3 regions of the Bacillus infantis NRRL B-14911 genome follow, and region 1 is predicted to be linked to each of the others. Evidence: riboswitches for the same ligand, from Rfam matches in the RefSeq annotation. Region 1 holds a riboswitch; each other region holds the start of a gene.

What was found. Region 1 has a riboswitch for S-adenosylmethionine ahead of N288_RS03735 (sugar ABC transporter substrate-binding protein). Riboswitches for the same ligand answer to the same signal wherever they lie in the genome.
Region 2: another riboswitch for S-adenosylmethionine. It lies ahead of N288_RS25390 (Fur-regulated basic protein FbpA); the one in region 1 lies ahead of N288_RS03735 (sugar ABC transporter substrate-binding protein).
Region 3: another riboswitch for S-adenosylmethionine. It lies ahead of N288_RS24725 (YezD family protein); the one in region 1 lies ahead of N288_RS03735 (sugar ABC transporter substrate-binding protein).

The regions. Positions count from the first base shown of each region.
Region 1 covers NC_022524.1:685,559-696,256, reverse strand. The annotation lists gene N288_RS03745 (ABC transporter permease) at 1-273, opposite strand, end outside; gene N288_RS03740 (sugar ABC transporter ATP-binding protein) at 242-1,780, opposite strand; gene N288_RS03735 (sugar ABC transporter substrate-binding protein) at 1,846-2,928, opposite strand; SAM riboswitch class I at 3,069-3,233, opposite strand; gene N288_RS03730 (hypothetical protein) at 3,646-4,323, shown strand; gene N288_RS24210 (coiled-coil domain-containing protein) at 4,497-6,161, opposite strand; gene N288_RS03720 (coiled-coil domain-containing protein) at 6,158-7,120, opposite strand; gene rlmD (23S rRNA (uracil(1939)-C(5))-methyltransferase RlmD) at 7,815-9,197, opposite strand; gene N288_RS03705 (DNA-3-methyladenine glycosylase family protein) at 9,216-10,061, opposite strand; gene pdaA (delta-lactam-biosynthetic de-N-acetylase) at 10,175-10,698, opposite strand, start outside.
Region 2 covers NC_022524.1:2,385,838-2,396,535, reverse strand. The annotation lists gene N288_RS11955 (AAA family ATPase) at 1-1,519, opposite strand, end outside; gene N288_RS11950 (DMT family transporter) at 1,628-2,554, opposite strand; SAM riboswitch class I at 2,922-3,026, shown strand; gene N288_RS25390 (Fur-regulated basic protein FbpA) at 3,094-3,261, shown strand; gene N288_RS11935 (alpha/beta hydrolase) at 3,278-4,084, shown strand; gene N288_RS11930 (TetR/AcrR family transcriptional regulator) at 4,137-4,718, opposite strand; gene N288_RS11925 (hypothetical protein) at 4,833-5,390, shown strand; gene N288_RS11920 (STM3941 family protein) at 5,431-5,970, opposite strand; gene N288_RS11915 (MATE family efflux transporter) at 6,147-7,487, shown strand; gene galU (UTP--glucose-1-phosphate uridylyltransferase GalU) at 8,647-9,528, opposite strand; gene N288_RS11905 (DUF6044 family protein) at 9,734-10,698, shown strand, end outside.
Region 3 covers NC_022524.1:2,459,657-2,470,354, reverse strand. The annotation lists gene N288_RS12350 (stage II sporulation protein M) at 1-73, opposite strand, end outside; gene N288_RS12345 (RDD family protein) at 170-982, shown strand; SAM riboswitch class I at 1,103-1,206, shown strand; gene N288_RS24725 (YezD family protein) at 1,326-1,457, shown strand; gene N288_RS12335 (phosphoadenylyl-sulfate reductase) at 1,565-2,275, shown strand; gene N288_RS12330 (inorganic phosphate transporter) at 2,291-3,370, shown strand; gene sat (sulfate adenylyltransferase) at 3,376-4,521, shown strand; gene cysC (adenylyl-sulfate kinase) at 4,535-5,137, shown strand; gene N288_RS12315 (nitrite/sulfite reductase) at 5,150-6,781, shown strand; gene N288_RS12310 (DUF3906 family protein) at 6,765-6,983, shown strand; gene cobA (uroporphyrinogen-III C-methyltransferase) at 6,986-7,765, shown strand; gene N288_RS12300 (sirohydrochlorin chelatase) at 7,776-8,525, shown strand; gene N288_RS12295 (precorrin-2 dehydrogenase/sirohydrochlorin ferrochelatase family protein) at 8,506-9,147, shown strand; gene N288_RS12290 (hypothetical protein) at 9,259-9,774, shown strand; gene hmpA (NO-inducible flavohemoprotein) at 9,754-10,698, opposite strand, start outside.

The DNA.
Region 1 (10,698 bases):
CCAAAGCGGGAGCTCAAACCATACCATCAAAGAAGCTGTTAAGACCGTCGCAAGGGACATTGTGGACCCTACCGACAAATCAAATCCATCCACAATCAGGGTAAATGTCACTCCTAGAGCCAGCAGGGTGACAATGGAGATGGAACGCAGAATATCGGATATATTACCGTAAGAAAAAAATGCCGGGTTTACGATGGTGAAATAAACCAAAATCAGAGCCATCAATAGGATGGCACCATATTTATATACAAACTGAAACACTTTGCTGCTCATCACTTTCCTCCTTCCCCCCGCTCGCATATAGCAGAATTTTTTCCTGTGAGGCCTCTTCCCTTGATAATTCTTTTACAATCATCCCGTCATACATCACTAAGATTCGGTCTGAAACAGTCAGGATTTCTGAAATTTCATTAGTTAGATAGAGAATACCCTTACCCTGGTCCGCAAGGCTTTGGATAAGGTCGAAGATTTCCTTCTTTGCACCAATGTCCACGCCTTTGGTCGGTTCATCGAAGATATAGAGGTCACTGTCTGCTCCTGTCCATTTTCCGATCGCCACCTTCTGCTGGTTTCCTCCGCTTAAATGGAGAACCGGATCCGTTGTCCCGCCTGTTTTAACACCCAGGTTCTTAATAATTTTTTCCGCGTGGCTTTTCTCTGATTTTTTATTCATGAAAAGAAAAGAGGAAAACGATTTTAGATGAGGGAAAGAAAGATTATGTTCAATCGACTCATTGATAAACAATCCCTCTTTCCTTCTTTCTTCCGGGATTAAAACCACACCGGCACGTATCGCATCCGCCGGGCTTTTAAAGGGACCTACTTCTCCATTCATCTTCATTTCACCTGATTCTGTTTTCGTAAGGCCGAACAAGATCCGCGCCAGCTCTGTTTTTCCTGCTCCAACCAGCCCTGCGACTCCTACTATCTCTCCTCTTGAAACCGAAAGACTGGCATTTTTCACTAACCCGCCATCACTTATCCCATCGACCTCTAACAGTTTCTTCCCGGGTACCGTTTTTTGTTTTTCTGTGATTTGAATGTCTTTGCCAAGCATTGCCTCGACGATTTCCTGATGGGTTGCTTGAGTTGTTTTAAAGGTCTGAATGGTTTCACCGTCTCTCATGACGGTAATCCGGTCACTTATTTCAAATACTTCCGGCAGCCGGTGGGAAATGAAGATGATGCCCATCCCCTGCGCCTTCAGCTTTCTCACAATGTTAAAAAGATACTTTGTTTCCTCGATCGACAGCGGGGCAGTCGGTTCATCCAAAATGATGATGCCCGCATCTTTGACCAGGCCTCTGGCGATCAGTACCATTTGCTTTTGAGCGAGGGTCAGCTCAGAGACATATTGGTCTACAGCTATTTGCTCTTCATTCAGGAGAGCAAGAATTTCTTCTGCTTTTCGCTTCAGCTCCTTTTTTGAGACGAAAAAGCGGTTTCCTCCGGCAAAGGAATCAAGCAGAATATTCTCCGCCACTGTCAGCTGCGGCACCAATGCCGTATCCACCTCCTGGTACACACAGTGGATGCCCAGATCCTTCGCCTCTTTTGGTGAATGGATCGTGACTGGCTTTCCGTTAAGATAAATATCGCCTTCATCATGGCTGTAAGCACCCGCCAAAATTTTGATAAGCGTACTTTTACCCGCACCATTGGCCCCCAATAAAGCATGTACTTCTCCAGAGGCCAAATGGAGTCCAGCTCTCTTCAAAGCCTTTGCTGCACCAAAGCTCTTGGATATATTTCTCATTTCAAGTAGTGATGCACCCATCATGCTGCCTCCTTTAAAAAGGAAAACATCAGGCGGCCTTTAACCTAAGGCTGCCTAATGTCCCTCTGTTATTTCCCTTCTTCCAATTCCTTCAGGGTTTCGGTATATCCCTGGTCGCTGTTGCCCCATCCTTCCACGTATTCATTCAGCTCCGTGGTTGTGATTTGCTCTTCCGGGAGGTCATCTTTTGATACGAACACCGGTGTTAATTTAACATTGTCAGGAGTCTCTTCTCCGGATAATTTTTGATAGGCATAGCGAACCTGTATTCTGCCAATATCCTTTGGATCAACAGCTGCAGTTGCCACCCAAGGAGAATTCTTGTCCTGAATCATTTGCAGGTCTTCATCACTCATATCGATTCCGTACACTTTGATATCTGTCCGGCCGGCCTGCTGGATAGCACGCACGGCTCCTTTGGCAAATTCATCCCATGCTGCCCAAACTGCTGTAATCTGCCCTTTCTCCGGATACTGCTTTAAAATGGCTTCCATTTGTGACTGAGTATCCAATGCTGTGTTCTGCGTCGCTGCTCCAAATGCCGCGACCTCTTTAATCCCCGGATTCTGTTCAAGGAATTCCTTATAGGCAACTTGTCTTCGCTCCATCGGCGCAAAGCCGGCTACCCATATTTTAACGATATTTGCATTTCCATCTGAGTCCTCAGCCAGTCTCTCAAGAGTGCTTTTTGCCATCTCCTGGTCACCCTGCTCAAGCACGGTCACACCCGGTTCACTAACCTCTGCGTCAAAGGCAACCACTGGGATTTTTTTCTCGACCGCCTTTTGGACTCCGGCCGCCAATGCTTCTTTTGTGCCATGGTCTATTAAAATAGCATCAAATCCCTGGTTGATCGCTGCATCCAGGTTTGAAGACATTTTCGCCAGGTCACCATCAGAAGTAAAAACTGTTGTAGTTCCGCCGAATTTCGTAACCTGCTCCTTCACACCGTCAATATACTGAGCAGAAAACGTACCAAGATTCTGCTGCATAATTAATGCGATCTTTTTATCGGTAAGCTCGTTTTCATCATTGGTTTTATCGGCCGCCGCCTCTCCCTCGGTGCTGACGCCTGTCTTTGGCTGGCACCCTGCTGTAAGCAGGATAACGACAAAAATACTTAATAGAAAGCTCCATTTTTTATTCTTCATTTTCTCTCTCCATTATTGTTTTTTTTAACTTTTGCTTTGAACCCTTTGATGCTGACCTGTAAATCACTCCTTTTATGATATAAAAAAGCCTCTTTCTGCGTAGAGAAAGAGGCTGAAGATTATATATCGAATCTCCACACCTCTTATCTCCCAGAAAAGAAAAATCTCCTCTGTTGGAATTAGCACCGTGCCTTAAAGGTATTTACATACCGGCGCAAATCTTGCTGCGCCCCGTTTCACAACGGAATTACGGTCGGTTGCTGGGCTTCATCGGGCCAAATCCCTCCGCCTGCTCTCGATAAGAGTTGAAAGCTTGCTATTAATTTTGATTACCTGTGCTGAATATTATCATCAAAATTAAATGTACGCAATATGTTTTTTCAATTTTATAAATTTTTATGAAAGAAGGTGAGCTGGAAGAAGGTCCGGGCGAAAAAGAAAGTGCCTGGCCCCGTACACTTTAATGCATTAGCCAATGCGGGGTCAGTCACCTATTTTTATGGGGTCTGGTACCTATTTTCAGCGTTAAGGAAATATTATAAGCGACCTCCTACCAGCACTTTAATCCTGCACAGAATGTGGGGGCAGGCACCTAGTTCCATAATTTTTTTTCTAAAGTAAGATACGTTTATAACAACTCTTTATTAAAGAAATTTAAAATAGTATAATTTATGGATGTTATTACCATTATGTTTTTAGAAAAGGAAGAGGATATTTTTGAATATACCTATTAGGGATTATCTAGACCAAACAAAATATGTTACTCAAGAGCTAATTGCCCTTCTAAACAAGGTTGATAATGATTTGGCACAATTAACCCACACGTCGGCCATGATTCCGTACTACCAGCAAAACTCAAAAATGTATAATGACTTTTCTAATATGTTAAGGGCTGAAGGTCAACCAGAGGAAGCATTTGACTATGTCATAAGAGCTGTAGAACATGCTAAAACAGCAGGAGACTACCAAAATCAGGTTCAAGTAATCCAAGCATATTATAATAACGCTTTGCTCATAAAAAACAGCCCAAAACAATCCCTTGCCCAAGCCATCCTACAAATAGGAAAACAAGGTATTTCATCAAGGTATGGTAAGAAAAAAAGTGATTGTTCGAATGCACTAATAGTTTCGGATAAGACCATCCCAGTAAAATTTGGTGTCAATATTTTAGACATAATTTGGGAAGGCAGAAACCAATCAATACACTATGAAGATAAACAATTTAATACACCTACTAAAACATGTTTTAATACCTTACTCAATGACTCCGATAGTAGATGCCAAGCCTTACTTGGATATAGTAATGGGGAAAATAAAGCCTACGAAATAATTGAAATACTAGAATGGACGAACTACACTAACTTTGAAAGAGATTTATTGTCCCTTTCAATTTAATAAATTTTCTTAGCCATCCAACCTAGACTGGCTTTTTTTCTCTTTTTCCCTCCAATACTGAGATAAATTATTCACTTTAGTCCTTCCTGCATATATTTTTTTAATAGATAAAGTAAGATAAAAAGAAGTATCTCTGACTTCTTTAGAGATACTTCTTTTTAAGATACAAATCACTAATCAATCGTCCTAACTTGAGATAATAAATAATTGTATTTGTTTTTATGTAGTATAGGCTTTGTCAATTTTATTACATTATAGTTATCTAACTTTGAAAGATACTGTAGATTTTCAGAAATTGTCACAAAAAAAGTTTGACTTGGGATAGTTAAGAAGTATTTTTCTACTTCTTTAAATGTGGTTTTTATCGTCTTCTTATCGACTTCATTCTTAACAAATGAATCAATCCCAAATGGAATAGTGTAAATCCCAAATTCAGCAATTAATCTCATATAAGTTAAGTATAGTGCCAGCAATGTTTTATTGTTGTCCATTCCACTCCCCTTAACTTCTCTATAATTAAAAAATTCAACTTCGCTTAATATGGTACTTCCAATACGCAAATTAATATCGTTTATTATTTCGTAAAATCGCTTTTCAATTTCTGACTTTCTGTTTTTTTGATCTTTTTTTAGTGCATTAATTTTCTTTGCTAATTCTTTGCCATAGTCTACTAACTTTTCTTTTTCATCAGATAATTTGTCTATAGTTTTTAAAAATTCCTCATTCGCCAGTCTCTTTGATTCTAAATCAATAAATTCTTGGAGAGTCAATATTTCTTGAATTTCTTTCTTTTTCCTAGTAATCATTCTATACTTGCTATCAAGATCTAAAATTTCATCTTGTAATACTTCAATTTCTTGTTGTAAAACTTCACTTTGTTTTTTATTCATATCAAGCATGTTTTGTATTTCTAATACATTATTATTTAGTTTAAGTCTTGTTAAGGACTGTTCCAAGGTTAAATGCGAATGACAATGGATACATTCGAACTCTACATCTTTATAGTTTTTCTTATTTACAGCCTTGATTTTTTCTAATTCAATATTATCTTGGTTATTTATATCTTGTTCGGCTTTTTTAGCAAATATCTTTTTCTTCTTTGAAGATATTTCATTTGAAATCCTACTAAGCTGATTTAGAGTTATATCAAATGTTTCCTTTAATTTATCAAATTCATAAGGAGAGGTATCTATCATTTCGACTTTGTCTGAATATTCTGTTTGGAGACTGTTTAGAACATCTATTTTTGATGAATATTGATTTATCTGTTTTTGATTTTTGGTCTTTTCATTCTCTTTTTCCAAAATGGCCCGATTTGAAATACCCAGAGTATATTCCAAAATATCCCCGGGTATATTAGAATATCTTCCTAACGAGTCAGAAGAGTTTTTAATAATATAACCATTCCATGATTTATCTTGGTCCAAATAAAATGGTGTTAGTATTTCTGTTGAATATGCAGAGGAAAGTTCCTTAGTGCTCGATGATTTTAATTTTAATTTCATTTCAATTGAAAGTTTTCCTTGAAGCCATTCTGAAAACTCTTTAAGATCTAATGCCTCTTCAGAATCTGTAACATAAAATAACGAATTATTTCTTATAATATAATATGAAGAGCCATTTATAATAACATCCAATCGAAATCGCATAGTTTTGTAGTTCCACCCATTTGGAAACTGTTTAATATCATACCCCAATGCATAATATAATGATTTTATTAAACTTGACTTACCGATTGTTGTGCCGTCACTCGTAATTACATTTGTATTTTTTGAAAAGTGAAATTCATTTGCCACTTCGCTTTCATAATCTAGAATAATCAGTTTCTCAATTATCATATTATTTCACTCATTTCTGATAAGACTTCAATAATAATTGCCTTCTTGGAAGTTTCATTTAAACTATTAAACTTTTTATTGTTATTGCATTTTAGAATAGCGTTATTAATAATTTCATCCTCTGTCCCTGTGAATGCAACGAGATCTTCCAATTCTTGCTTTGCGATATTCTTTTCAGTAGAATACAAATGCATAATTTTAAGCTGTTCTTTCTTCACCTGTTTCTTCAAAAAGAAATTATATGATGTTGATTCAAGAAGGTTATCGAATGCATCAATAGTTGAAGAGAGTTTGAATATTTCTCTGAGGTCTCCTTTTAAGATTTCCTTTTTTTTATAATCCTCTTCGCTCTTTACAATATATTCACTTTTTTGATCAATAAGCGTAAAAAGCTCATTTATTGCAACCTGCCCTCGCTTATTGCTAACATCTATTTCCTTTAAGGCCATCTCCCCTAATAATACCGGAATAGCCTCATTCAACTTATCCTTAAAAGGAGGTATATAGATATAACTGGATAACAATTTTTCTTCAAATTTATGGATATTCTCCTTATCCTTCAATTCTTGCAAAATAGTCTTTCTTTGGTCATCACTATAAGAATATAGTGGAGTACAAATATTTCCATCCGAGACTTCTGTCATGCTTTTTAAATCTGACTCTACAAATGTTTTAACGAAAATTTTAAAGAAGGAATCTTCGTTTCCATTCCTCAGATTTTTTTCAAGTATTGATTTACCTTCTTTACTATTTAAGATTTTTTTTAAAGATAACTTCTGACTCTTTACTTGAATATATGCCTCATAACCATCATATTTAACTTCAAAGTCATCCTTTGCTTCGACTAGAATATGAAAGTTTGGTTTATCAAAATTCTTAATTGCTATGAAAGTAATTGCTGCCTTTTGAAAATTAAAGCCCTTTATAGCAACTGCACCGCCGTTTTCAAAATCGCTCATTTAGATTTCTCCCTGAACTTAATTATATGTCTATGGTAATTGATTACAGTTTTTATATCAAATCAATCATTTTATCCAGGTAGGCCTAGAGAGTATAGCTAAACAGATTTTTCTTTGTAATAGTCCCTATTTTCTTATGCAGTAAGGATTTTATAACCGTCAAGTAGAATGACACATCTCTACTTAATAATTTGAAACACTTTTTTCCCAGCCTCCACCCCGGTTCCATCCTTCGAGTGAAAATAAAGATTTCCGGCTGAAAAAGAACAATCAAAGATAGGATAAGGGTTTGTACCAAAACAGGCGCAAAACCGATTCTGAATCGGAAGAGTATATTTTTTTGGAGGCTACATCCTCTGTTCAGTATTATTAATGTCTTGCTACTCCACACCCTCTCAACCTGCATTCTATATCGCCTAAATTTTTACCGTTTAAGACAAAATTTTGCCCAAACCCGGCGTTTTCACAAATTTCGATTCACTTTATTCTCCCATAACTTTATTTTTTATGATAATAATGTTCTGCTATTCCCTACTTTTCTTCCTGCCTTTTCACACTCTTTTTTCCAAACCTTTACAGGCCTTTTTTTCACCCTATTCCAACGTAAAAAGGATGGGATTCCTGGGTCCCACCCTTTCTTTCACTTTTGCTTTTCACAGGGGTTTGTTTTAGATGTCAGGAGTTTATTTTGCCTTTACATCCTTAATACTAACTCACTTACCACTTCAACATGCGCAGTCTGCGGAAACATATCCACCGGCTGCATATACTCCACTCTATACTCCGGATCCAGCACCGCAATATCCTTCGCCAATGTAGACGGATTACAGGACACATACACAACCTTCTTAGGCTTCACCTTCAAAATCGTTTTCAATAACGCCTGATCAAGCCCGGTTCTTGGCGGATCAACGACAATTACGTCCGGTCTCCACCCTTCTTTCATCCATTTCGGAAGCAGGACTTCGGCTTTGCCTGTTTCGTATTTGGCGTGTTTGATGTTGTTGCGGGCGGCGTTTTTCTTGGCGTCCTGGATGGATTCCGGGATGATGTCCATGCCGCGGACTTCGCCAGCCTGGTCTGCGAGCCAGAGGCCGATGGTGCCTACGCCGCAGTAGGCGTCTGCGACTTTTTCTTTGCCTGTGAGGCTGGCGGCTTTTTTGACTTCGTTATAGAGCTTGACGGTCTGCTCGGGGTTGAGCTGGAAGAAGGTCCGGGCGGACAGCTCGAAGGAGAGGTCCCCGAGTGTTTCCTGGATGTATTCTTCCCCGTGCATATGGCGCGTTTCTTTTCCGAAGATCAAGGATGTTTTTTCGCCGTTGATGTTTTGCATGATTGATTTGACCTGCGGCAGCCTTTTGGTGATTTCTGTGATGAGCTGCTCTTTTTTCGGCAGGTCTTTGGTTGATGTGATGATGACGATCTGGAGCTCGCCGCTCTGGATGCCCGTCCGGGCCATGATGGTGCGGACGGTTCCCTTTTTCGTCTTTTCATTGTAGACAGAGATGCCGATTTTGTTCATGACCTTTTTGACAACACCGATCGCTTTGTTGGTGTGCGGATGCTGCACGACGCATTGCGGGATGTTGATCAGGTTATGGGAGTTGAGCCCATAAAGGCCGGCGATGATTTTTCCATCCTCCTGGCCCACCTGGAAGGACGCTTTGTTGCGGTAGTTCCAAGGATCCTCCATGCCGATTGTGTCACGGATATCGAGACCTGCAACCGGAAGCTTGGTATGGCGTTCGAGCGCCTGGATGACGATGTCGCGCTTTTCCTGCAGCTGCCGGTCATAGCGGAGATGCTGCAGCTGGCAGCCGCCGCACAGCTCATACACCGGGCATGGCGCCTGGACGCGGTACTCGGATTCTTTGCGGATCGTTTTGATTTTGGCTTCGGCGAACTTTGGGCTCACCTTTGTCGCTTCGACGACGACCTCTTCGCCAGGCAGTGCACCTGGCACGAAGACGACCTGTCTTTTAAAATAGCCGACGCCCTCGCCATTGATGCCGAGCCGCTTGATTGTGAGCGGGAAGGTCTGTTTTTCTTCTATTTTCACGGTTTGTTCGTTTTTCATCGTGCTGCTTCACTCCATTTATTCAATACTTCTCCATAGATACAGGGAAGCATAGGTTAGATAAGGATCCCACCCTAGCATATATTCGTCCATCTGCTCGTGGGTCGGTTTTGCTTCAAGCTTATATAATTTCTTCAGGGCATTTTGCAGCCCGATATCTGCTTTCGGGAAAAGATTCGGGCGGCCGAGTCCGAACATCAGGAAGTTCTGGACCGTCCATGGGCCAATGCCGCGGATCTTGATGAGCTTTTTCATGACCATTTCATCCGGCTCTTTTGCCAGCTCCTCAAGATTCAATCTTCCCTCGGTGATTTCCTTGGAGAGGCCGATGGCGTACTCGGCCTTCCTGCCGCTGAACTGGAGCTCGCGGAGCTGTTCCACCGTCAGGGCAGCCACTGTTTCAGGGCGCGGGTAAAACCAGACGCCGTCTTTTTGGAAGCCGAATGTCTCCACAAATCTCTTTGTCAGCGTGAAGGCAAATGACAGGTTGAGCTGCTGGTGGATGATGCATTTCAGCAGGCAGCCGTACGGATCGAAATCCAGCACAACCGGTGTGCCGTAATGCTCGTCAAAAATCGCCTTCAGCTCTGTGTTCTGGAAATGGGTATGAATATCCTCAAGCGGGATATGCCATTGAAAGATCTGCGCCAGGCGCTCTTCCGCTTTTTCTTTATGTTTTCCCTCTATGCCGTTTATGATGAATTCGGGATGCTCAGTGGTTCCGGCCGCTGTCACCTCGGCAGCGACCGGTTCATTTTCAATCATCAAAGGAACCTTCACGCTCCGCTTTTCCATGTCGACAGCATGAAGCGGATCAAGCGAAAGCCTGTCCAGTACAAGATCAAAGTTATAAGGTCCTTTCATTTGAAAAATAGCCAACTGTCATCCATCCCTTGTGTTTTTACCCTTATTATAACACCTGGGATTATGCTGCTCCCAAGAAACAAGCCCAAATCCTTGATGATTTGGGCAGGTGTCTAGTACAGCATATCATGTTCGAACGCTTTATTCATCTCCAATTGATCAAGGCTTTTGAACGTATAGCCTCTTTTCTTCAGATCCTGGATCGCTTTTTCCAGTGCATCGGCATTGTCCTTTGAGACGGTATGCAGCAGGAGGATGCATCCGGGGTGAATCTGCTTCATGATGTTGTTATAGGAATATTCCCAGCCCTTCTGTGCGTCCCTATGCCAGTCGACGAAGGCAAGCGACCAGAATACATGGGTATAGCCCTGCTTTTTCGCAAGGTCGAGTGTGCGCTCGCTGAAAACCCCGCGCGGCGGCCTCAGGTATGCCATCTCTTTGACACCTGTCAGCTCCTCCGTCTTCGCACGGACCATCTCCAGCTCCTTCGCCAGCTTCTCATCGCTGATCCTGGTCATATCCGGGTGGTGCCAGGAGTGATTGCCGACAATATGGCCTTCCTTCACCATCCGCTTGACGAGATCCGGGGCGCTGTTCAAATAATGGCCTGTCACGAAAAAAGCGGCCGGCACCTGTT
Region 2 (10,698 bases), 1.7 Mb from region 1:
CGTCCTGGAATAAGCCGATTTCCACCATTTGCTCAAGTATATGCTTGGCCTGCTGGACATCGCCGCTGACACCGATGCTATGCTCGCCGAGATACAGCCTTTCTGCAACTCCGCCAGCAAGAATCATGCTGACCTGGTCAAGCAGCTCACTGCTGGTGGACAGATGAAGCTCCTTTGGTATGGGTGCAACATATCCGAGCGCCTGTCCACGTGGTATGATTGTTGCTTTTCTTACTGAGCCAGGCTTGGTGATGGCGGCAATCAAGGCATGTCCGGCTTCATGGATGGCAACCCTCTTTTTAGTCTCGGGGTCCTGAAGCGGGCGTGTTGTGCTTCCAAGCACCGTCCGGTCAATGGCAAAATCAAGGTCTTCTTTATCTATTTTTTCTTTCCCGTTCCGGATGGCCCTTCTGCTGGCTGTCTCAAAGAGAGAGCTGATGTCAGCCCCTGAGAAGCCGGAAGTGCTTTCTGCTAGTGCAGGCAGGGAAGCTGCTACATCTTCTGCCAGAAGCTTGCCTTTTGTGTGAATGCTGATGATTTCCTGCCTTCCTTTTGTATCCGGAAGCGGAACTAGGAAAGAGAAGTCAATCCTGCCTGGACGGAGGAAAGCATCATCCAGCATATCCTTGCGGTTTGTAGCAGCGATGAACAGGATGCCGTCATTTGAATGGCCGCCGTCAAGCTGGACAAGCAGCTCAGTCAATGTTTTCTCGCTTTCGTCCCCGCCATGCTGCTTCCGCTTGCCTGCAAGGGCATCGACTTCATCAATGAAGACAACTGCAGGTGAGTGCTTTCTGGCGTTCTGGAATAAGCTTCGGACCCTTGAGGCGCCTACGCCGACGAACATTTCATTAAAAGAAGATCCGCTGGTTGAAAAGAATGAAGCGCCGATTTCCTTGGCAATCGCCTGGGCAAGCAGCGTCTTGCCTGTACCCGGAGGTCCATAAAGCAGGATTCCCTTTGGCGGCTTCACACCAAGCTGGATTGATGCTTCCCTGTCTTTAATGATGGAAAGTGTCTGGAGGATTTCCTCCTTCATTTCATCCTGAAGGCCGCCAATATCATCCATTGTGATGGAAGGAAGGGGCTTTGCCTTGCTGGCGCTGTTTTTCATCGAATTGGCGGTGGATATTCCTTTGCCGGATTTATGAAGGTAAAGGCCAATCCCTGCAAAAAGGATCAGTGTTCCACCCAAAATCCAGAAAGTAAATGGATTTGCGGAAGAATAGCTGTACTGGATATTGTAATTTTCAATCAGTTTAGCAACCATTTGGCTGTTTGGAGGCACCTGTGACACATACTCAGCTGTACCTGCGGTCAAATGGAGAGTGCCATTTTTCATTTCTTTTAATAGGACAGTTTCACTAGGATGATCCTGAATGATATTTTCTATGGAAGAAAAGGGAATGGTAACTTCTTTGCTGCCGGATAGGCTGAACCACAGCGCAGCAGCAGCAATTAGAATGGCCAATGAAATAAGGGGGACAGGTTTCGAAATTTTTTTGAAAGTGGATTTCAACAATTTCCCTCCTAAATGAATCTATCTCCATTATAGGAAAACTTGTTCGGACTGTATAGATTTATGCAAGGGAAAAAACATGTAATTTTTGGTAAAGGGTTTTAAATTCTATTTTACAGGGTATTTAAAAAGCTTTTTCATAAGGAAGCCGAGTACCGGCTTGTTAACAGCCGACACTCCCATGATGATCAGAACTCCGCCGATGCTGCTGTATAATGGGATTTTTTCCCCGAGAATAAGGATTGCTGCCAGCAGTGTAAACAGCGGTTCAAAATACATCATGACCGAAACCTGTGTCGCTTCGAGCACCTCAAGCGCCCTTCCCCAGTACCAGTAGCCCAGGGCCGATACAAAAATGCCTAGAAACAGCAGGTGCAGCCACCCGTCCAAAGGGAGGGTATACAGTAATTCATACCCCCGATTTCTCAAAAGGAATGGCAGAGTCGCCAAACAGCCTATCAGGCTTGTCCAAAAGGTGACAGCAAGAGAAGAATAGGGAAGTGCAAATTTCTTGGACAAAATCGAATAAACAGCCCAATTAAAGGTACTGAAAAGCAGGAGGAAATAACCAAGACCAGGACTGAATTGAAGCGTACCCCCTGAATTTTCTGCAGAGATAACCAGAACCCCTGTAACGGCAATCATCATTCCCCAAATTTTAAGGAGCGAAAGCTTTTCAGATAAGAAAAGGAAGGAAAGCAAACTAGTAAAAACAGGTGTGAAAGAGATCATCCACCCGGCAGCAGAGGCATCCAGGGTGAGCATGGCAGAAGCTTGTACCATTTGATGGATGAACACCCCAAGTACCGAAAGAATAAAAACATGGGCGAAATGCTCTTTTTTTATGTAAAAGGATTCTTTGAATATTGTGAGAAGGCAGCCCAGGAAGATGGCAGCAATCATAAATCTTAAGGAAACCAGGGCACCCGGTGCCAAATAATATACCAGCCATTTGACTGAAACAAATGAAACACCCCAGAACGCAATTGCCAGAAGGGCGTACCATAAAGATAGAATGCGATTGCCCTGCATCATTCCCACCTCCCATATACCTTCTATTATTCTTATTCAAGAAGAATAGAAAATAGACTGAAAGAAGTGATAGACTGTTGCTTTCGTTTCAAGAGATTTGCCTTTGAATATGATGACTTCATCCAAGGGTTTAGACTCCATATGGATGTAACTGAAAAAGAGTTCTTCTGGTTTCCGATGTTCCAGAGGGGGCATTATATATACACTCATGCCGTTAAAATCGGGACCTGTGATTTGCATTTCACTTTCGGACAGGAAACCTATTGGCTATATCAGCTGAATAAAAAGCTGAACAGGAAATTGCAGCAGTACATCTTGACAATCAAAAGAAAGTAGCGTATATTTAATTCCAACAAAACTTATAGGAATACTCTTATCCAGAGAGGCGGAGGGAATTGGCCCTATGAAGCCTCGGCAGCAGACTCCTTGCGAGAACTGTGCCAAATCCAACAAGCGGAAGCTTGGAAGATGAGAGAAGCGGCAGCCATACGCGCATAAAGCCTCTTCTGCTTCCGGGCCACCGGTCAGAAGGGGCTTTTTTAATGAAGGAAGAAACTATAATGATAAAAGAAGAAGAGAAAAAGGACCAGCTGATTTCAGAGCTGCTGTCCATGGGTATATACAAACAAGAAGGCCGCCAGCTATTTCAGGTGCCGTACGAAGAACTGTTAAAACTTTATCAGGAAAACAGATCACATATTAATGAATAGAGGGAAGGGACTATATATGTCAGAAAGTATTCTAATACCCTGGAAGGATAAGCACTTGTGCGGATCGCTGGATTTTCCTGCAGGATTCAGCAAGAACCGCCGCTATCCCCTGGTCATCATCTGCCATGGGTTTACAGGAAGCCGTATTGGTGTCGACAGGCTATTTGTTAAAACTTCCAACCGTCTTACTGCAGATGGGTATCTTGTCCTCCGCTTTGATTATGAGGGCTGCGGGGAGAGTCCGGGTGAGTACGGAGAAACAGGTCTTCCCGATTTGCTGGAGCAGACTTTATCTGCTATCGATTTTGCAGTGAAGCTTGATTATGCAAATCCTCATTCAATTTCTCTCATCGGCCATAGCCTCGGCGGAGCCGTTGCCGTGCTGGCTGCTGCAAAAGATGTCCGCATCCGGAAGCTTATCATATGGTCGGCTTCTGCAAGACCATATCAGGATATCGTCTGCATTGTCGGCAGTGAAAAGGTAAAGGCACTGGACAAGGGAGCTTCACTTGATTATTTGGGCTATCAGCTAACGGACAATTACTTTTCTTCGCTGAAGAGATATGAACCTTTGGAAGAGCTTGCGGCATACAGGGGCGATGTCCTGATTGTACATGGAACAGCAGACCAGGATATTCCGGTATCCCACTCAGGAAGATATGCGGAAGAATTCAGGAAGCGGAAGGAAGGATCATGTTCCTTGCATTATGTTACAGGAGCCTGCCATACCTATTCAGCCGGCCGCTGCTTTGCGGAGCTGATCGAATGCACATCAGAATGGCTCAAAGCTTTCAGGGAGCAGCAGTCATATGCATCTTCATGAACTGAATCAATGCTGAAAATGACCGGATTTTAAAAGATCCGGTCATCTGTGGTCATTTTAGGATTCTATCCAGGTAGCGGCGGAGAGTTTTTTCTATTCTGTCCGGTTTCAGACGTTCAGGCTCGAGCATACTGTGCAGGGCCAGCCCGTCAATGAAACTGTATAACATTTCAGTCTCAAGATCATGATCCTGGCCATCCTTCAGCTCTCCATGGGACTTTAGAAAATCCATCATCTGAACAATCCCCGTATATATTCCCTGCTTCAGGATTCGAAATTCTTCCTTTTGCCTGCTGTATGCAACAAACGCAAACCACACCTCCATTTCTGCCATTTTCTCATCAGTGGTTGGAACAATTTCAAGCAGGACTTGATAAACCTTTTCCCTTGGGGGCAAATCCTTCAATGCAATCTCCGAAACCCTGTTTATCACATTTTCATTTACCAGTTTCATTGCATAGACAAGCAGTTCATCTTGTGTGGAGAAATAGTGGCGCAGGGCGCCAAGAGAAACACCGGCTTCCGCTGCAATATTGCGGACAGACGCACCTTCCACCCCTTTATCCAAAATAACCTGCCAGGTGGCCTGGACGATTCTTTTTTTCCTTTGTTCATGATCAACTATTTTAGGCATAGTCTCAGTGTAGCAGACCGTAAAACAGGTTTCAATTTTTAATAATACACTTGTATCACTAAAAGTGTGGTGTTATGATGAGTTTAAACAACAATAGTACTGGAAGGGGAAAGTATGAACTGGATATTGTGGGTTATCATAGGGTGTGAAGTCGGCTTTTGGGTTTTAATCCTGGCCGGCCTTTGTATGCGTTATCTTTTCGGAAAAAAGAAAACCGGTCTCATCCTGCTCGCGATGACTCCTGTTGTAGATCTGATCCTGCTGGCAGCAGCGGGTGCGGACTTATACAGAGGCTCAGAAGCAACACAGGCACATGCATTGGCTGCCGTATATATCGGTGTGTCGATAGCCTTTGGAAAAAGTATGATTCAGTGGGCGGATGAAAGATTTTTATATTACATCGCCAAAAAGGGGAAACGGCCGGAAAAAAGATATGGTATGGATCATGCAAGGCATAATATAAAAGGCTTTGCGAGGCATGGAGCCGCATATCTTATCGGAGCTGCCTTGCTGATGGGAACCGTGCTAATCATAGATGATCCTGGGAGAACGGAAGCACTATCCGGTGTCGTGAAAATATGGTCGATTGTTCTAGCAGCAGATTTGATTTATTGCATTAGTTATTTTATCTGGCCAAAGGCCCCTAAAAAAAGCAAAGAGATGAATATATGAAAAGAATATCCCGCCTCAATCAGCGAGGGGGGATATTCTTTTATATGTTTTCTTTTTCCAGTTCTTCCTCAACAACCAGAATCGGTATTTCCCTTTTCTCCAGCTCTTCAATGAATTCCTTCCGTTGTTTAAGGGAATTCATACTAATATTAAAAGGTGGAAAACCGGTTCCTTGATTGATCTTCACCAATCTTTTCTTTCTCGCTGGAAGCCTTTCAATGTATTTTTCTTCATCCTTCAAGATAACCCCAAGGAAAGCATTGCCTTGAACCTCATATGGAAAGATACCCTCAAAATCTTCCCAGACGATGAGACCGGGGCCGCCTGGACCATTGACTTCCAGACCTTCTGTGCTGAAAGAAACCAAGGGGGCTTTGTCATAAATCATTCCTGCAAAAAGCAGGGCACATCCAAACAATAAAACAGCAAACAGTAAATAGATAATCAGCATAAAAGTTTCCCTGTTTTCTTCATGTAAAACCATATCTGCAGCCAGCCAGGCAAAAAATACACCTGCAGCCAATACAACCAGCATAAACAGAAAGAGTTTTCCTTTCGCGGCATAAAATTGTTTTTCCATCTTGTCCTCCTTATTGATTGATTAGTAGATACCAAATGGAAAATTCCCCCTTATACCGAAATATAAACCAAAAAATTCCATGGTGAAGCAATAATCCGATATTCGAAACGTTTGAGTAGAATTTATACATAAAAAGAGAAATAATAGAAGCAATCATTATTGAAGGTGTGGTTTTTATGTCCCAGCAAGACTTTACACAAGGGAATATTCTGAAGCAGATGTTTATTTTTTCTACTCCCATCATGCTGACGAACTTGCTGCAGGTTTCTTACCAGTTTGTTGACAGCCTCTGGGTGGGGAATCTGCTTGGAGCCGCGTCACTCGGCAGCATTGCGGTTTCAAGCACCGTCATATTTACGGTGCTGTCATTTATTATCGGTATCAATAATGCAGCTTTGACAATCTTGTCGCAGCAAAAAGGAGGAGATGATGATAAAGGTCTGAGGCAATATCTAAACAGTTTTGTGATTATCCTCACACTGCTTTCCCTTGCGCTGGGAGCGGCAGGCTATTTTGCTTCAAAGCCTATTCTCCAGTGGCTTGATACCCCAGAGGCGATGATTGCTGAAGCAGACTCGTATTTAAAGATTAATTTCCTCGGCATCCTTTTTTTGTTCGGCTACAATTTTATCGGGACGATTCTTCGTTCTCTGGGGGACAGCAGGACGCCGCTGATTTTTGTACTGGTCGCGGTGGTCCTAAACAGCATATTGGACCCTGTGTTCATTTCTATCCTGGGATGGGGGATCGATGGAGCTGCCTATGCCACTCTTGCCGCCCAGGGGATCGCATTCATATCTGGCATGTATATTGTTTTAAAAAGAAAACTCGCACCTTTTTCGATACCGTTCATGCCCGGTAAAGATGAAGTGTGGACGATACTAAAATTAGGCATACCATCAGGACTCCAGATGATGGTGATCTCAGCGGGTGTAATGGCCATTATGAGTGTGGTGAATTCCTTCGGGGCGGACACGGTTGCAGGCTTTGGGGCAGCCCAGAGGATTGACAGCCTGATCATGCTGCCGGCTTCGGCGCTCGGCACAGCTGTCAACAGCATGGCAGGACAGAATATTGGGGCAGGCCGGTGGAAAAGGGTCCATAAGATTGCGCTCTATGGTTCACTCTACAATTTAGGCATAATGCTCTTGATTGCCGGAGCGGCTGTGCTATTAGCAAAAGCGGGAATATCCCTGTTCATTACCGAGCCTGGAGCCGTTGAGTTTGGTACAGGCTATCTTGTATCAATTGCTTTCTTTTATCCGTTCCTCGGGCTTAATTTTGTATTAAATGGCATAGTAAGGGCTGCAGGTGCCATGTTCCAGGTGCTTGTGCTCAATATCATCTCCTTTTGGGTGCTGAGATACCCTTTGACCTGGCTGTTCTCACAATGGATGGGGGAAGAGGGGATCGCATACGGAATGGGAACAAGCTTTATGATCAGCAGCGTGATTGCTTTTTCGTACTATAAATACGGCAGATGGGACAAGAAAAAGCTGTTTTCAACTGAAAAATGACACGCCAAAAGACACTCCCTGTGCGGAGTGTCTTTTGGCGTGCGGAAAAAAGGAAAGCCATATATCGATCAGGCTCGTGGAATACATGAGTGGGGAGAAAAAAAGGAGAGTCATGTATCCCATCACGTTCCCGGAATACATGAGTAGGGAGAAAAAAGGATGGTCATGTATCCCATCATGCTCCTGGGATACATGAGTGGGGGAGAAAAAAGGAGAGTCATGTATCCCATCATGTTCCCGGAATACATGAGTAGGGAGAAAAAAGGATGGTCATGTATCTCATCAGGTTCCCGGAATACATGAGTAGGGAGAAAAAAGGATGGTCATGTATCCCATCATGCTCCTGAGATACATGAGTAGGGAGAAAAAAAGAAAGTCATGTATCCCATCAGGCTCCTGCGATACATAAGTGGGGAGAAAAAAAGAAAGTCATGTATCCCATCAGGTTCCCGGAATACATGAGTAGGGAGAAAAAAGGATGGTCATGTATCCCATCAGGTTCCCTGAATACATGAGTAGGGAGAAAAAAGGATGGTCATGTATCTCATCAGGTTCCCGGAATACATGAGTAGGGAGAAAAAAGGATGGTCATGTATCCCAACAGGTTCCCGGAATACATGAGTAGGGAGAAAAATAGGATGGTCATGTATCCCATCAGGCTCCTGGGATACATGAGCATGGAGAAAAAAGGATGGTCATGTATCCCATCATGCTCCTGAGATACATGAGTAGGGAGAAAAAAAGAAAGTCATGTATCCCATCAGGCTCCTGGGATACATGAGTGGGGAGAAAAAAGGAGAGTCATGTATCCCATCAGGTTCCCGGAATACATGAGTAGGGAGAAAAAAGGATGGTCATGTATCCCATCAGGCTCCTGGGATACATGAGTATGGAGAAAAAAAGAAAGTCATGTATCCCAACAGGCTCCTGCGATACATGACTAGGAAGAATAAAAGAAATCATGTACCCATCGTGGGGATACATGACTCGGCTGCACGTTGATGTGTCATTAACTTTTTTCAAGCCTTACCGTTTTTAGTAAGTCCTCTTCACTTTTTCTCAGAACGAGTTTTCCCCTTAAATTCCCATTTAATGTTGCCGCTCAGTTTGGCTTCATTTTTTTTAGATGCTGAGACACTCCACCAAAGAGTGTCTTTTTTCAGCTCTCCGCTCTCTTCTCTCTCTCCCGCAAACTATACAAATATCGCTCCAGCTTTTCTTTAATCTCTTCGTTCTTAAGGGAAAACTCGATTGAAGCCTGAAGAAAGCCGAATTTATCCCCGGTATCATAGCGATTGCCTTCTATCAGACATGAATACATGGGCCCTTTTTTCAGAAGCTGCGAAAGAGCTTCAGTCAGCTGGATTTCTCCAGAAAAGTCAGGCTGAAGGGACTCCAGTACAGTAAATATCTCTGGTGTAAGAACATAGCGCCCGATGATAGCCTGATTGGTCGGAGCAGAGTCCTTTGAAGGCTTTTCGACCAGCTGCTCGATTTTACAAAGATTGCCTGCTTTGAAGGAATAGTCGATGATCCCGTATTTGGAAACGTTCTCCCAGGGAACTTCCTTTGCACCGATCATGCACGTTCCAGTTTCTTTGAATTGGCTGATCATCTGCAAGAGAGCAGGGGTACCGGAATCAACCAGGTCATCACCGAGGAGGACAGCAAAAGGCTCATTCCCGATGAATTGTTTTGCACAAAGAACTGCGTGCCCGAGTCCCAATGGTTCCTTTTGCCTTACATAATGGATTGAAGCAAGATTCGAAGCTGCTTCCACTTTTTCTAAGAGTTCGGTTTTGCCGGTTTTCTTCAGTATCAGTTCAAGTTCGATAGACTTATCGAAATGGTCTTCAATTGCACGTTTGTTTCTTCCCGTAATGATGATAATATCCTCAATGCCGGAAAGAATGGCTTCCTCCACGATGTATTGGATGGCAGGCTTGTCGGCAACCGGCAGCATTTCCTTTGGCTGGGCTTTGGTGGCGGGCAGAAAACGGGTGCCAAGACCGGCCGCCGGAATGACCGCTTTTCTGATCATGCTTGATACCTCCCAGCAGAATTTTAGCTGAATTAAGTGCACTCAACTGAACATATGAACAGGGACAAACGGGATATGCACCTTTTAATCAGGAAAAAAAGGAATAGTTCTCCTGATGCCCGCACAATTTAATACCAATGCAAGAGTTGGCGGGGTGTATGAATTGACCGGAAATCTATTCCTGAAAGACCGAAAAAATATCATCATGGCGCTTGCTGCCATTGCCTTGTATGTAAGTCCCTTATTCATTCTCGGGGAAGATGCGCATATACGAGTCCATGACAACCTGGATTCTAACCATGCATGGTATAAAGTCCTCAGAGAAAGCGGGCAGACTTATGGAACGGCAGAGGCTGTCATCCCGCAGGTCATCAACGGCCTGCCGCGCAATGCCTTTGGCACTGAACTCAGCGGCATCGTTTGGCTGTTTTCTATTTTTCCGACCATGACAGCCTATGCCCTTAATCAGCTCCTTACAAGATGTGCTGCATTCATGGGCATGTATCTTTTGCTGAAAACTCATTTTATCAGATCACCTGAATGGTCAGCCATCAGGGTGGGGGCAGCACTTGCATTCGCGCTGACTCCATTTTGGCCATCCGGAATGCTGAGCACTCTCGGTATGCCCCTTGCCTTATGGGCATTTTTGAATATACGGAAGGGGAAGTCAGACTGGAAAAGCTATCTGGCGCTCACCCTGCTTCCTTTTTACTCCAGCTTTGTTCTCGGATTTTTCTTCTTCCTTGCAGCAATGGGAGGATTATGGCTGGTTGACCTTTTCAGGGGAAAAGGCACAAATCTGCGATTTCTTGCGGCTATAGCAGGCATGACATTTTTATATCTGCTGGTTGAATACCGCCTTGTCCACTCATTTCTTTTTCTGGAAGAAGACAACAGCCGTGATGAATATTTTCATGCTCGGCTTACGTTCGCCCATTGCGTAAGGCTTGCCTTTAAAAACTTTGTTCTGGGCCATACCCATGTCATGACAGTTCACGGGCTCATTATCCTGCCTGTCACCCTTTATGCTTTATTCCTTGTCTGGAAGAATAAAAGCTGGAGGCAGGAGAGAATTTACGTATGTTTGTTTGCCTTTAATTTTCTTCTGTCCTTCTGGTACGCTTTCTGGTTTTATAAAGGATGGCTTCCATTGACAGAGCGTTTTCATTT
Region 3 (10,698 bases), 1.8 Mb from region 1:
TCATCCTGGCGAGCAGCTCCTCGAGCTCCTGCCAGTTTTCCCGATGCTGCTTGATGAACTGTTTACTATTCAATCTAATCACCTGCCTGTAACCATAAAAGTTGTATCTCCATTATAAATCATAGGGAGAGTGAGATACAGGCAAAACTTCCAGGAAATGGGGTGCATCATGCAAACAGAAACAATTCTTATCAAAACACCTGAATTTGTATCGCTTCAATTCCAGCCTGCCGGACTTGGCAGCAGGGCCGGGGCCCTCATCATCGATCAGCTGATCCTTATGGTATTCAATCTGGCGAGCATTCTTTTATTTGCTTTTTATGCTTCCAGTGCCGCAGCATTCTTTCTTGATGATACTTTTCTTTCATGGCCGTTCGCCATTATGCTAATTTGCCTTTTTCTGGTCAACTGGGGATATTTTTTTGTATTGGAATATTTTTGGGCAGGAAGGACACTGGGGAAAAAGATCATGGGAATAAGGGTCATTCAGGATAACGGCCAGAGCATCACATTGCTCTCAAGCTTTATCCGAAATCTCCTCCGCATCATAGACTCCCTGCCGGTGTACTATCTGCTTGGCATTCTGATGGTATTTTTTCATTCCAGGCATAAACGGGTCGGCGATCTGGCTGCCGGGACAGTGGTCGTGCATGAACGGAAAAAGAAGAAGCCGGGTAAAATGACCGGGATTGAAAAAGAAATCCAGGAAAGAGGCCTGAAAAAGGAAGATATATATATGGACGAGTGGACTGTCAGGAAGATTGGCGCCGAGGAGTGGAAGCTTTTAAAGACCTATAGTGAGAGGCTGCTCCAGCTCCCTATAGGCAAAAGAGAAGAGCTCACAAAAAAACTTTCTTATTCACTCCTGCCAAAGCTCGATATCGATCCGGAACGAAAGTCATTCAGGCAGCTGGAAGACATCCTGCTGGTTCTTTATTTAATCGGGAAAGAGGAGTGGGAATTTGAGAATCAGATAAAATGAGCATATTTTCCTAATTAAAAAAATTATTAGAAAACTTTTCGTTAACTCGTTGACAAATCATATGGGTATGGTAGGATTAATTTCAATAAAATAAATCAGAGCAAACGCTCCTGATTATATCACTTATCTAGAGTGGCTGAGGGACTGGCCCATCGAAGCCCGGCAACCTGCTAAAAGCAAGGTGCCAATTCCAGCAAAATGTCCAGCATTTTGGGAGATAAGGTGCAAGTATGCGAAATGCGCCTTTTCCTGTTGGAAAAGGCGTTTTCTTTTTCCTCCTTGTCCCCATCCCAGCCATTCAAAAAGGAGGCGAGCCGATCTGAAGCATGCTGATTGGGAGGAAGTGGCCGCACATCTGCAAAGGATGCTGCAGTCTGTAAAGTTTGGAAGCATCACACTTGTGGTGCAGGATGGCAAGGTCATTCAAATTGAGAAGAATGAAAAGGTTCGCCTTCAATCTAATAAAGCGCGCTGACTAGACAAACTAGAGGCGGTCTTTTTCCCAAAAGCGGGAGGAAGGCTGCCTTTTTTCTTGTTAAAAATCAGTCAAAAAACAGAAGGCACCATGAAAGGAGCACTGAAATGAGCACCACCGTAACATACACCAGCTGGGAACCGCCATCATTCCCTGAAAACGATGGATTCAAAGGAGCACAAAAAGTGCTGGAATGGGCCTATAGCCATTACAGCCCGCAAGATATCAGCTACGCCTCAAGCTTCGGGGCTGAGGCGATTGTACTGATTGATCTTATCACAGGGATAAAGCCTGATGCCCATATTATTTTCCTGGATACCGGGCTCCATTTTCCGGAAACCTATGAGGTCATTGAAAGGGTGCAGGAGCGTTTTCCGGAGCTGAATATTGAAAGGAAGCTTCCTTCCCTTTCTTTGGATGACCAGCGGGAAGCCTATGGACCGGCACTGTGGAAAAGAGAGCCGGACCGCTGCTGCAGCATCCGGAAGATCATTCCGCTCCAGGAAGCCATGAAAGACAAAATCGCCTGGATTTCCGGGCTGAGGAGGGATCAGTCTGCATCCAGGGCTGGGGCGCAATTTTTAAACAAGGACAGCAAATTTCAAAATGTAAAAATCTGCCCTCTTATTCACTGGACTTGGGAGGAAGTTTGGGAGCATATCCGTAAAAAAGATCTCCCATATAATAACCTCCATGACAATGGGTATCCAAGCATTGGATGCTTTCCCTGTACAAGGGCTGCAGGAGTTGGCGGGGACAGCAGGGCAGGCAGGTGGGCTGGGACCGGCAAGACGGAATGCGGCCTGCATTCCGGGTGAAAGGGGGGCATGACCATGCTTGCAGCAATAGCAATGACCATTGGACTATTCTTTGCCATGAATATAGGAGCAAGCGGGGCAGCTGCCTCGATGGGGATTGCATACGGATCAGGATCCATCAAAAGCCGAAAGACTGCTCTCCTGCTGTGCGGAGCCGCCGTATTCCTTGGCGCCTGGCTCGGAGGGGGCGAGGTTGTCAAAACGATGGGAAGCGGGATTGTGCCGAAAAGCACTTTCACCGTGAGCATAGCCCTGATTGTCCTTGCCTCTGCAGCACTGTCGCTTTTCCTGGCCAATATTTTCGGAATTCCGCTGTCGACCAGTGAGGTGACAGTCGGATCAGTTGTAGGGGCAGGGATTGCTTATCAATCTTTATTTGCTTCCAAGCTCTTGTGGATCATTTCTTTTTGGCTGATTACGCCGCTGGCCGCTTTTATCATTGCTGTCATTGCAGCGAAGCTGATCAGGATACTCCGCTCAACCAAGAAGACCAAAAAGCCGGGCACCATCCGCTTCCTTGGCTTCCTGGTCACACTCATGGGATTGTTTGAAGCCTTTTCGGCCGGCATGAATAATGTTGCCAATGCGGTTGGCCCCCTTGTTGGTGCTGACATCCTCCCGCCAGAGGCAGGGATTTTCTGGGGCGGTATATTCGTCGCCGCAGGCGCTGTTTTTCTCGGCAGTAAAGTGCTGGAGACAAACGGAAAGAAAATCACTGATATCCGGCTCGAAGAAGGATGCATCATTTCTGGTACCGGGGCAGGCATTGTCACTGCTGCATCCTTATTCGGGATTCCCGTCCCCTTGACCCAGATCACGACAAGCTCCATCATCGGAATCGGCTTTGCCGGCCAGGGGCGCTCTGTTTTCCAGAAAGAAATTGTCATCAGGCTCCTCGGTGTATGGCTTGTGTCGCCAGTACTGTCGATGGTACTGAGCTATACCTTGATCCAAATCATCATTAAGCATGACTTTTACCCGATTGTTGCCATGGCTGGAGTCCTTATTTCTGTATTCGGTGTCCGTTTCCTGATGGGAAGGCAGAATACGGCCCTGCCGGAAAATGAAACTTATAAACTAGCAAGGAAAGGCTGATGAAAATGTCACTACCTATGCCTCATGGAGGCAAACTCATAGAAGCATTCAATCCGGATTATCCGATCCAGAACACGAATCAGGAGATAGAGATAGACTCAGTTGCATTAAGTGACCTGGAGCTGATCGCCTGTGGACTTTTCAGCCCGCTGACAGGTTTTCTGGGAAAGGAGGACTACGAATCTGTGGTTGAAAGTATGCGCCTTGCAGATGGTACAGTATGGCCGATACCGGTCACGCTGCCGATCATTCCGGATATAGCAGCTGACCTTCATAAAGGTGATATCTGCAGGCTGAATCATAAGGGAGAAACCTACGGGATCCTTGAACTTTCCGAGCTTTACCAGCCAGATCTGGAAAAAGAGGCACTTTCAGTCTACCGGACCTCTGACCGGGCACATCCAGGAGTTAATAAGCTTTTTGAAAGAGGCCGCACCTATGCTGCAGGAAAAATTACACTGATTAAGCGTCCTGATAAAGGAGATTTCACAGATGTCTGGCTGACACCGAAGGAGACGCGGTCCTTATTTGCTGAAAAAGGCTGGAACACGGTTGTCGGCTTCCAGACGCGGAACCCGGTGCACCGGGCCCATGAATATATCCAGAAAGCTGCCCTTGAAACAGTCGATGGCCTTTTCCTTAACCCGCTCGTCGGGGATACGAAGGAGGATGATATACCGGCAGATGTCCGCCTGAAAAGCTACCGGGTGCTGCTGGAGCATTATTATCCTGAAACCCGTGTCCAGCTCGCAGTCTATCCAGCAGCCATGAGGTACGCGGGGCCGAGGGAAGCTATTTTTCACAGCATCGCCAGAAAGAACTTCGGATGCACCCATTTCATCGTAGGGCGCGATCATGCCGGAGTAGGCAATTATTACGGAACCTATGATGCCCAGCATATATTCAGGGAGTTTACCGAAGAAGAGCTGGGGATCAAGCCTTTATTTTTCGAGCACAGCTTCTATTGCAATGTGTGTGAAGGCATGGCTTCCGACAAGACCTGCCCGCATACAGCGGATGACCGGGTAATCCTTTCAGGCACAAAGGTCAGGGAAATGCTCCGTGCCGGAGAAATCCCGCCATCCTCTTTCAGCAGGAAAGAAGTAATTGAGGTGCTGATTCAGGGCTTGCGGGAAAAAGAAACGGTTTAAGGAGGAAGAATGCATGGCACATTCACTGAATCTTACATGGCATGAAGCAGCAGTAACAAAAGAAGAGAGGAGGGCGCAAAACGGGCATGCCAGCTGTGTGCTCTGGCTGACAGGGCTGTCCGGATCAGGTAAATCGACCATAGCCAATATCGTCAGCCACCGGCTTTTCAAGGATGGCATTGATGAATATGTCCTGGATGGCGATAATATCCGCCATGGACTGAACCGCGACCTCGGATTCTCAGAAGAAGACAGGAATGAAAATATCCGCCGGATCGGTGAAGTGGCTAAGCTGTTTACTGACAGCGGCCAGATTGTCTGTACAGCATTCATCTCGCCTTACCGGAAGGACAGGGAACTGGTGCGAAGCCTTTTTCCGGAAAAAGGGGAGTTCATTGAAGTATTCATTGACTGCCCTTTGGAAGAATGTGAAAAGCGGGATCCCAAGCAGCTGTACCAAAAAGCACGGCGCGAGGAGATTAAAGGATTCACGGGGATCGATGCTCCTTACGAAGAGCCGGAAGACCCGGAAATCATCATTCGGACTGACCAGCTTTCTCCAGAAGAGGCAGCTGAAAAGATATTAATCTACTTAAAAGAGCAGGGAATCATTTAAGGAGGGGCAAGAATGGCATATGTAAAGCATTGGGCTGATAATGAAAAGCTGAACAAAACGGAGAAAGCAAAGCTGGAAAAAGACGGACTCGAAATTCTTAATGATATTCCCTATTATGCAGCAAACGGCTTTGAATCCATTCCAAAGGATCAGTGGGACCTGTTCAAATGGGCAGGCTTGTACCTGCAGCGCCCGAAGGAGGACGGCTATTTCATGATGAGGGTGAACGTCCCCTCCGGCATCCTGACGAAGCCGCAGGTAGATGCTCTGGCCGGAATTGCCCGGGACTACGGGCGCGGCGTCTTTGATATAACAACAAGGCAGGCTATCCAATTCCATTGGCTTGAAATCAGCCAGATTCCTGATATTTTCAACAGGCTGGAGGCTGTAGGCCTTTCGAGTGCAGGGGCATGCGGTGACATCACAAGGACAATCGTCGGCAATCCGATTGCCGGGCTTGATCCGCACGAATTGTTTGATACCACTGAGATTGTTAATGAAGTATATACCTATTTTCAGAAAAATGAAGATTTCTCCAATCTGCCTAGAAAATATAAAATGTCAATTTCAGCTAATCTGCATAATGCTTCTAATGCGGAAATCAACTGTGTATCCTTCACCCCGGCGGTCAAGGTGATTGATGGCGGTGAGAGAAAAGGGTTCCACCTGAAGGTTGGCGGCGGACTTTCTTCCCGGCCTTATCTGGCAGAAACGCTGGACGTATTTATTGAACCTGAGCGCACACTGGAAACAGCCATTGCCGTAACAACGATATTCAGGGACTACGGCTACCGGGAAAAAAGGCATCTGGCCAGACTCAAATTCCTTATGGCTGACTGGGGTCCGGAGAAATTCAAGGAAAAGCTGCTGGAGTACACAGGGCCTCTTCCTGAAAAAGGAACAGAGCCTGCAGGAGGCTGGAATGCCGGCTATTTTTACGGTATCCATGACCAGAAACAGCCCGGCCTGAAGTTCCTTGGGTTCAATGTACCGGTGGGGCGTTTGTCGGCTGATGAAGTATTCGAGCTTTCCCGCATTTCTGCCCATTATGGGAATGGAGAAATCAGGACGTGCAATTCGCAGAACCTGATCATTCCCAATATACCTGAGGAAAACGTTGAAGCACTGCTCCAGGAGCCGATTTTCAGCCGCATCACCATCAATCCCAATTCCTTTATCGGCCACGCGGTTTCCTGCACCGGGATTGAATATTGCAATCTGGCACTTGTAGAAACTAAAGAAAGGATGCGCGTGATAGCTGAAGAGCTGGATAACCGGATCACCCTGGATGTGCCGGTCAGAATCCATATGGTTGGCTGCCCGAACTCCTGCGGCCAAAGGCAGATTGCCGATATCGGCCTGCAGGGAATGAAGGTGCGGAATGAGAACAAGGAAATGGTGGAGGCTTACGAAATCTATGTAGGAGGAACGCTTAATGCCGGCGGCAAATTCAATGAAAAGCTGAAAGGGAAGGTAGAAGCGGAAAAGCTGGCCGATGTGCTTGAGGAATTGCTGCACTTTTTCAAGAATGAAAAGTCAGCAGGGGAATCCTTCTTCGATTTTGTCGGCAGGGCCGGTCTGGAGCTTTTCCAGCAGCAGCTTGATATTATTTTGGGAAGAGAAGCCCATGGCCTATCTTTATAGATTCAGTGTACAGCTGGAAGAAAAAGAGATATCCGCTGTCATCCTCGCTGAAAATGACGAGGCGGCCTTCCGCCAATTGGATGTTGAGCTCGAGAAATTTTATTTAAAAGAACCGGGCGTACAGGAAGTGGCCCTCCGCGAAAAAAAGCGGGCTGCAAAAACGGCAGGCTATATTTTTGATGAAGATGAGAAAGGGTGGTAGTGATGCCAGGAAAAGTATATTTGGTCGGAGCAGGACCGGGGGATGCCGAGCTGATAACGGTAAAAGGGCTGCGCTGTATCCGGCAGGCAGATGTTATTTTATACGACCGGCTCGTTAATCCTGAGCTGCTGGAGTACGCAAAAGAAGGCGCCCAGCTGATTTACTGCGGCAAGCTGCCTCATTATCATACAATGAAACAGGAAACAATCAGCCGGTTCCTTGTTAAATTCGCCAAAAAAGGCCAGAATGTTGTGAGATTAAAAGGCGGAGATCCCTTCGTGTTCGGCCGCGGAGGGGAAGAGGCCGAGGAATGCGCCATTAATGATATCCCTTTTGAAGTAGTTCCAGGCATAACAGCCGGCATCGGAGCTGCTGCCTACGCAGGAATTCCTGTCACCCACCGAACCCTCAGCAAAAGCTTCGCCTTTGTGACCGGACACCAGGCTGGTGACAGGGAAGCAGAGCATCAATGGGCCCATCTTGCAAGGGCGGTTGATACAATTTGTGTCTATATGGGGGTTTCCCATCTACCTAATATTGTCGACAAGCTCCTTGAAAACGGCAAGGAAAAGGAAACGCCGATAGCACTTGTGCACTGGGGCACGCTTTCTGGCCAGCAGACTGTCGCAGGGACGCTTGAGACAATCTTGCCTCTGGTTGAACGGGCCGGCATAAGCAATCCAAGCATGATTGTTATCGGGGAAGTCGTAAAGCTGCACAAAAAACTCCATTGGTTTGAGGAAGAAATTGCGCCCAGGCTGCCGGTCATCCAGGGAATATAGGAGGAGGAACATGGAATCGATCCTTTATATAGGCCACGGCACCCGCTCGAAAAAAGGGGCACAGGAAGCAAGGGACTTCTTGAATAGGATCATTGGGAAATCTGCCGCACCGATCCAGGAAATCAGTTTTTTGGAGCTTGCAGAACCATCAATCGGCGAGGCTTACGAAAATTGTATTCGCCGGGGGGCCACCTCTATCAGGGTGGTCCCGATCTTTCTATTATCAGCGGGGCATATAAAAGAAGATATCCCGGATATTCTTGAAAAGTTAAAAAATAATTTTCCGGATATACCGGTTGAAATGGCAGATCCCTTTGGTGTCCAGCAGGCGATCATTCAGGCAGTTTGTGAATTGATATTTCAGGAGGCATTGGTGCTTTCCAAAGACGATTCTGTTTTGCTGGTTGGGAGGGGGAGCAGCGATCCTTCTGTTCTTGAAGCGTTTGAAGAGATTAAAAAGGGCGTCGCTGATAAGATTGGCGCCTCGGTGAAGGTCTGCTTTCTGGCTGCGGCTTCCCCATCCTTCGGTGAAGGCCTTGAGGAAGCATGTGCTGATAGCCCTGGACGGGTCATAGTCGTTCCTTATCTATTGTTCGGCGGGCTCCTTCTCAGTGAAATTGAGAATGCGGTGAGGAAAAGGAAAAAGCAAGGCATCCAGATTGTACATACCGGCGCATTGAGCAGGCATTCTGCGATAGAGGAAATCGTCATTGCCCGTGCAGCAGGGAAGGAGGAGAAGGATGCAGCCCCTGTTCATTGATCTAAGAGGGAAAAAAGTAGTCATTGCAGGAGGCGGCAGGATTGCAGCCAGGAAGGCGCGTGTACTTGAAGAGGAGGGAGCTGACATCACTTTCATTGCCCCCGCATTTTCGGAGGAAGCTCTTTTGATAGCCGAGAGTAAAGGTTATGGGCTCATTGAACGTAAGGCAGCGGCTGCAGATTTTACGGATGCCTTCCTTGCCATTCTGGCCACAAACGACCGGAGTGCCAATGATGAGCTGCAGAAGGCTCTCCCGGCCAATCAGCTCGTCTGTGTAGTTGACGAATTTGAAACCGGCAATGTCACTTTCCCGGCAAGAGTGCGGCGGGGCGGCCTCCAGATTGCTGTGACTTCAGGCGGAACCAGCCCTAAGCTGACACGGAAGCTGAAAAAAGAATTAGAGGTGCTCTTTGACGAGACATGGTCAGTGTATACAGAATTCCTCGGGAACTGCCGGTTGGTCATAAAGAGGCTGGATCTTCCCGCCGAAAAAAAAGACCGGCTGCTTTGGAGCCTGCTGGAGGACGAATACCGATTGAGCGAGAGTAAGCAGGAGGAAAAGGCGGAGGAAATAAGGAGGATGGCGGAGAGTGTGAGGGAAGATAGTGAGGCGGTATGGTGATGCTGTCCCAAGGTTGGCGAAATCATTTGAGGCAACTGGGTTTGTGCAAGGGAGTTATTGGAACCGCTGAATGTGCCCTGATTTTGTTGAAATGGTAGAATAATTGGCAGTTTGATTGAATTATCGGGAAAATTGATTGAAATAATCCTGCAAATGATTAAAATAATCCGAACTTCGATTAAAAAACGGAAATTGGCTGCTGCTCAGGAAAGGTCAGCTGTGCCGGGGATCCATCGAAACCGCCGAATGAGCCCTGGTGGTAGAATAATTGGCAGTTTGATTGAATTATCGGGCGAATTGATTAAAATAATCCTGCAAATGATTGAAATGATCCGAACTTCGATTAAAAAACGGAAATTGGCTGCTCCTAAGGGTCAGCCAACCAGGCAGCCAGCACTTACGGCTGTCAACTCAATAAAATTACAATATTGTAAGACTGCTTACAATAACAGCCGGAATTTCCCTGAAAATCACCAAAATAGCCGCATTTTCTCCTTTTCACACGGAGAGTACCCAAGCTCCGCCGCTAGATCTGCTCTCAAACCGCAAAAAAAAGAAGCTGATGAGCCCATCAAGGGACGCCGGCTTCTTTCTTTTCAAATATTCCTATACTTCCAGATTCAATGACGGACCAAAGAATTCAAAGTGAATCTTCGATTCTTCAACATGCAGCTCTTTTAATCCTTTGACAATTGCACGGAGGAATGGCACCGGCCCGCATACATAATAGTCTGCGCCATCAATCAGGATTTCGCGGAGGAAGTCTGCATCGATATAGCCTTCTTTAGCAAAGCGGGCATCCTGGCGGTCAGTTTCCTTAGCTTTTTCGTATACATACAGAAGCTTGCTGTTTTCAAGTTCAGCTTCAAGTGAGGAAAGTTCCTCTTTGAACGGCTGGTGGCTGCTGCTTCTGGAGGCATTTATAAACTCTACCTTGCGTCCCGGGTTTTGTTCAGCAATAGAATTGATCATGCTCATGAAAGGAGTGATGCCGACACCGCCGCTAAGGAACACAACCGGTTCATCAGCATCTGCTGCAAGTACAAAGTCACCGGCTGGGACCGTCACTTCTATAATGCTGCCTGCTTCAACGGCATCATGAAGGTAATTGGAGACCTTGCCTTCAGGTGTATTTTCTTCTGATTCCCGTTTGACAGAAATCCGGAAATAGTCTTTGCCAGGTGCTGCTGAAAGACTGTACTGCCTGTTCATCAGATATTCTTCACCGGGGATGCCAATGCGAACTGTAATATACTGGCCAGGCAAGAAGGCTGGTACAGTTGAACCGTCAGAAGGCTTTAAGTAGAAGCTGGTAATAACATCGCTTTCTTTTACTTTATCTGTAACTGTAAACTCTTTAAAGTCTTCCCAGCCTGCAGGCTGGCTGGCTGCTTCTTCATACATTTCCTTCTCGATTCCGATAAAGGCGTCGGCGATTACGCCATAGGCATCTGCCCATGCTCCGATGATCTCATCAGTTGCCGCATTGCCCAGCACTTCTTTGATTGCTCCCAGAAGATGTTCTCCTACAATCGGATAATGTTCCGGCTT